One region of the Serratia sp. HNCC26DJ244 genome, then DNA from elsewhere that is predicted to be linked to it. Evidence: predicted binding sites of a transcription regulator. Region 1 holds the regulator's gene; the other holds the start of a gene.

Region 1 (3,185 bases):
CATTATTCATAGGCAAATCCGTTTCTTCTGTGCGATTTTGAAGGTTAGAATAAGTACTAAATCGATGCACTTAAATGAGAAAGCTAATGCGCATACATATTCTTGGGATCTGTGGCACCTTTATGGGCGGGCTGGCGATGTTGGCTCGTTCCCTTGGACATGACGTGACAGGTTCAGATGCGAACGTTTATCCGCCAATGAGCACCTTGCTGGAAAACCAGGGAATTGACCTGATACAAGGGTATGACCCCGCTCAATTGATACCAGTACCCGATTTGGTGATCATCGGCAATGCGATGAGTCGAGGTAATCCCTGTGTGGAAGCGGTATTGGAACAGGGTATCCCTTATGTGTCGGGCCCTCAGTGGTTACATGATCATGTATTGCGTGATCGCTGGGTGTTGGCTGTGGCAGGTACACACGGTAAAACCACCACCGCTGGGATGGCAACCTGGATCCTGGAAGCTTGTGGTTACCAGCCGGGTTTTGTGATTGGGGGTGTGCCGGGTAATTTTGATGTTTCTGCGCGCCTCGGTGGTAGCCCGTTCTTTGTTATTGAAGCTGATGAATACGATTGTGCCTTCTTCGATAAGCGTTCCAAGTTTGTCCACTACAGCCCACGAACGCTGATCATGAACAACCTTGAGTTCGACCATGCGGATATCTTTGATGATCTGAAAGCGATCCAGAAACAGTTCCACCATCTGGTGCGATTGGTGCCGGGCAAGGGCAAAATTATTCTGCCGGAGAACGACACACAGCTGAAACAAGTGATGGCGATGGGCTGTTGGAGTGAACAGGAGTGGGTCGGCGATGAAGGAAGTTGGCGTGCGCAGAAGCTGACAGCGGATGCTAGCCACTACGCGGTATACCTCGATGGCGAGAAAGTGGGAGAGGTTAACTGGTCGTTGGTGGGTGAGCACAACATGCATAATGGTCTGATGGCGATTGCTGCTACGCGCCATATTGGTGTGCAACCGGCTGATGCTTGCCAGGCGTTGGGTGATTTTATTAATGCCCGCCGTCGTTTGGAGTTGCGTGGAGAGGCGGCTGGTGTCACGGTTTATGATGACTTTGCTCATCATCCAACGGCTATTCTGGCCACGTTGGCGGCTTTGCGTGGCAAAGTGGGCGGAACGGCACGTATTCTTGCCGTACTGGAACCCCGTTCAAACACCATGAAGATGGGGATCAGCAAAAATGACCTGGCACCTTCTTTAGGGCGTGCTGATGAAGTGTTCCTGTTTCAGCCTCATCATATTCCATGGCAAATCGCAGAGGTGGCAGAGGCCTGTGTGCAGCCAGCGCATTGGAGTGCTGACCTTGATACGTTGCTGGAGATGATCATCAAAACGGCGCAGCCAGGTGACCATATTTTGGTGATGAGCAATGGCGGCTTTGGCGGTATTCATGACAAACTGTTATCGGCGCTGGCTAATAAAGCAGAGTCACAAGAGAACGACTGATTTTATCGATGGACACTCAAAATAGCCCGGTGGTTTGACAAAACAGGGTTGATAAAACACTTGTGTTGATCGGGTTCGGTCTAGCCCCAAGGATGGGGCGCGTCATGAAACCAACAACCCTGCAGTTTGAATGGCGACGGGTGCACTAAAGCTCCTGCTCGAACAGCATCAAAATGGCCTCATGGAGCTGAAGTGCCGTAAAGGTGCTGGCTGGGGTGATAAAAATAGTGTCGTCACCTGCAATGGTTCCCAGAATCCCTTCTGCTTTCCCCAGTGAATCTAACAAACGAGCAATCAATTGTGCCGCGCCTGGACTGGTACGAATCACTACCATGGCATCATTATGGTCGATATCCAGCACCAGGTTTTTTAGCGGACTGGTGGTGGTGGGGACACCGAGTTCAGCAGGTAGGCAGTACACCATTTCCATTTTTGCATTACGTGTACGCACAGCCCCGAACTTGGTTAACATACGGGACACTTTTGACTGGTTAATATTCTCGAAGCCTTCTTCCTGCAGCGCTAAAACGATTTCACCTTGTGAACTGAACTTTTCTTCTTTCAATAACGCTTTAAACGCTTTGGTCAGGTCTTCCTGTTTTGCAGGATTACGCATTTTACACCGTGAAATGTGGAGGGAGACGTTTTGATTATGCATATAAATGAATTTTTATGCAAACTTGATGTAGTGGTGACCAACAGTAATACACCGAGGACGAAGAAAGGAGGCAACCTTAGTAAGATATTTATCTCATGAATAGGCTGTTCCAATGAGAAGCAACACGTCAGGGGGGCGCAGTAATATGATTAAAATGATGTTGTTATTATGTTACGTAAGGGTGTAATGTGAACAGCGGTTAACTTAATTGTAAAATAATGCATGTTATTTTTGATTATTGTGCGCTATGCCCTCAATGCATCGGGCATTTAATCTAAAATAGCCTCGCTGCAGACCATTTTATTGCGCCAGATCTAAAACAGACTGTTAATGGGTTGTTTTAAAAGGAGTAATAAATTAAGGTCCCGGGCCAAAGAATTCACGGCGTTTATATATTTAAGATAATAAAAGGAGTATAGGATGAAAGTTGCAGTTCTCGGTGCTGCTGGTGGTATTGGCCAAGCCCTCGCCCTTCTACTCAAGACCCAACTTCCTTCAGGTTCTGAACTCTCTCTTTACGACATAGCACCCGTTACACCAGGCGTTGCTGTTGACTTAAGCCATATCCCAACGGCAGTTAAAATTAAAGGTTTCAGTGGTGAAGATGCCACCCCTGCGTTACAGGGAGCCGATGTGGTGTTGATATCAGCGGGTGTCGCGCGTAAACCTGGAATGGATCGTTCCGATCTGTTCAATGTTAATGCAGGGATAGTGCGTAATCTGATGGAACAAGTGGCTAAAACTTGCCCGAAAGCCTGTATTGGTATTATTACCAACCCGGTCAACACCACAGTGGCTATTGCTGCTGAAGTGATGAAAAAAGCCGGTGTTTACGATAAAAACAAGCTGTTTGGGGTAACTTTGCTCGATGTTATCCGTTCTGATACGTTTGTGGCAGAGTTGAAAGGTAAGCAACCGGAAGAGTTGAATGTGGCAGTGATTGGCGGCCACTCCGGTGTCACCATTCTGCCTCTACTGTCACAGATCCCTGGCGTCAGCTTTAGTTCTCAGGAAGTGGCAGATTTAACCAAACGCATTCAGAATGCGGGAACCGAAGTGGT
Region 2 (3,185 bases), on a different contig from region 1:
ATCAATCAGTTGTTCAGCTTTTTGCGCCGTCATTTCTGCGATGCGCTGCCCTTTACCATCAAGAATGCCACTGACATCTGACAGCAGGATTAAATCAGCCCCTAGCGTGGCCGCCAGAGCGGTCGCCGCCTGATCAGCGTTCACATTCATCAGTTGGCCTTCGGCAGTAATACCGATAGAGCTGATCACTGGCAGGTAACCCGCAGTGAGCAACATATTGAGCAGCACCGGTGAACCCGGTAACGCTTGCCCCACATGGCCCAACTCAGGATCCAACTGCGTAACCGCCACACTGCCACCGTCTGCCAGGCTCAAGCCCACCGCGTTGATTTTGTGCTTCAGCGCCCATGCCAGCAGGGTTTTGTTGGCAGTACCTGCCAGCGCACCGGTAATAATATCGATTTGTTCAGGCGGTGTAACGCGCAAACCGTTCTTCTTCACCACCGGCAAAGAGAGCTGTTTCATTAGCTCATCCACCAGGCAACCACCGCCATGGACAATCACCAGCGGGCGCTGATGCTCCTGACGGTAGGTATCCAGCGCAGTAAACAAACGCTCCAGCGCTTCTTCACTGTCTAATAGCACACCACCTAATTTGATAATCAATGGATTCATTGCTGTGTACTCACGCTTATACTCTCTCTTACAAGTTGCCACGCGGTGTCACTGCCGTCAAAATTTCGGCGCCACGGTTAACGTGGCGACTTGGCGACAACTGAACGCCTATGGGGTAAATATTAGATTAATGACTGGGTTTCCGGGAACCCAAAACGGATATTAAGGCACTGCACCGCCTGCGCCGCAGCCCCTTTCAACAGGTTATCCTCTGCTGCCACGGTAATCAGATGTTCACCCTGAACAGCAAAACCGATATCACAGAACGGTAGCCCCACCACAGATTTCAGCGCTGGCATGCCTTGGTCATACAACCGTACCAGCGGTTTATCGTCGTAGGCCCCATGGTAAACCGCCGCCACATCTTGTGCGGTGACACCGGCTTTCAAGCGGCAGGTGATGGTGGCCAAAATTCCGCGCGGGAAACTCCCTAAATGGGGGGTAAAAATCACCGGCACCCCGAGATGAGTTGCTATCTCTGGCTGATGACGATGGTTAAACAGGCCATAAGGCTGAAGGCTCACTTCGCAGAAACTGGTGGCAACACTGGCTTTACGGCCCGCACCGCTCACGCCGCTGACGGCATTGATCACCGGCCATTGGGTCAGATCCAGCAGTTGTTTATCAATGAGCGGTTTTAAGGCCAATTGTGCTGCGGTCGGGTAGCAGCCAGGCACTGCAATCAGCTGTGCCTGTTTGAGTTTTTCACCCTGCCACTCCGCCAGACCGTAAACTGCCTGAGACAGCCACTGTTCATGCTGGTGTTGAAAACCATAATATTGACTATAGAATTGGCTATCCTGTATACGGAATGCACCGGAGAGATCGAACACTACGCAACCCGCTGCCAGAAAGATGGGGGCGATGTCATGGCTCACCTCATGGGCGGTAGCCAGGAAAACCACATCAATGTCTTTTGCGGCAGCAGCAGGGTCAACCAGGGGTTGCAATGGCAGGTCAACGATACCTTTTAATTGAGGATGCAGGTCAGAAAGTAATTTTCCTGCATCTGCACTTTGCGCTGAAACCGCTAAAGCGGTTATGTTCATATGTGGATGACGATTCAGGTAAGCCGTAAGCTCCGCTCCGGCATAACCGCTGGCACCAACAATCAGCGTATTCAACATGTGGCCTTTCACCTTCTTGGCTAACAGTAAGAGTCATGGGTGACTCTGGTCGCAGGGTTTAAGCGCATTATTGTGCCGGTCACCCCGATGGTTGAGCGTTGATGTTTTGAACAACATCCAGGCGTCGTTTCCTTTACGCTCTTATTTAATGTATTTTTATTCAGAATAAATGCATGAATATTGATACTACCCTAACCAAAGGCTGTCAACAGTGAAGATGAAATTACCCTCATTTATTGAGTTGTACCGGGCACTGATAAGCACAGAATCGATCAGTGCCACCGATGCTGACCTTGATCAGAGTAATGAAACATTAATCAACTTACTGGCCAGTTGGTTTAGCGATCTGGGTTTCCGTGTCGATGTACAACCGGTGCCAGACACCCGCAACAAGTTCAACCTGTTGGCAAGTATGGGGGAAGGCCCCGGTGGGTTGCTGCTGGCCGGTCATACCGACACCGTACCCTATGACCAGGGCCGCTGGACACGCGACCCCTTTACCTTAACCGAACACGACAACAAGCTTTATGGGCTGGGTACTGCCGATATGAAAGGCTTCTTTGCCTTTGTGCTCGATACAGTACGCGATATTGACCCCGGAAAACTGACTAAGCCGCTGTATATTCTGGCTACGGCGGATGAAGAAACCACCATGGCCGGGGCCCGTTATTTTGCCGCCTCGAGCAAAATCCGCCCAGACTTTGCCATTATTGGCGAGCCGACATCTCTGCAGCCAGTACGTGCCCATAAAGGCCATATTTCCAATGCGATCCGCATCGTGGGTCAATCTGGTCATTCAAGCGACCCGGCTCGTGGCGTGAATGCCATCGACCTGATGCATGAGTCCATCGGGCATCTGATGACATTACGCAAGACACTGCAGGAGCGCTACCACAATCCCGCCTTTGCCGTGCCCTATCCAACCATGAACTTCGGTCATATCAACGGCGGAGATGCGGCCAACCGTATTTGTGCCTGTTGCGAATTACATATGGATATTCGCCCATTACCCGGTATGACACTGGATAACATCAACGAGCTGCTGCACCAGGCACTGGCTCCCGTCATCCAACGCTGGCCGGGCCGTTTAACCATTGATGAACTGCATCCGCCCATTCCGGGTTATGAATGCCCTACCGACCACCACATGGTCGCGGTCATTGAGAAGTTGCTCGGCTCCCGTACCGAAGTGGTTAACTACTGTACCGAAGCGCCGTTTATCCAAAATGTGTGCCCAACGCTGGTGTTAGGGCCGGGTTCGATCAACCAGGCGCATCAACCTGACGAATATCTTGATATGGCGTTTATTGAGCCAACCCGTAGGTTGCTAGCAGAATTGGTCGACCATTTTTGCCAACAATAACTGATGGATAAACAGCAAGTAACAGTCCATTATTTACCTCCAAAGAGGTAGTTCATCGGGGTGATAAGCCAAACTGATAA

The links. Region 1 encodes ArgR, which controls arginine synthesis, uptake and breakdown. Its sites were predicted from a motif close to ANTGAATAAAAATACANT; they were not measured.
Region 2: a site for ArgR is predicted at 1,890-1,907, ahead of argC (N-acetyl-gamma-glutamyl-phosphate reductase). Genes of this name have one in related genera too.

What each region holds. Positions count from the first base shown of each region.
Region 1 is NZ_JBXUGO010000009.1:95,964-99,148, forward strand. It holds gene mpl (UDP-N-acetylmuramate:L-alanyl-gamma-D-glutamyl-meso-diaminopimelate ligase) at 87-1,466, shown strand; gene argR (transcriptional regulator ArgR) at 1,612-2,082, opposite strand; gene mdh (malate dehydrogenase) at 2,545-3,185, shown strand, end outside.
Region 2 is NZ_JBXUGO010000016.1:26,182-29,366, forward strand. It holds gene argB (acetylglutamate kinase) at 1-615, opposite strand, end outside; gene argC (N-acetyl-gamma-glutamyl-phosphate reductase) at 738-1,742, opposite strand; gene argE (acetylornithine deacetylase) at 1,960-3,105, shown strand.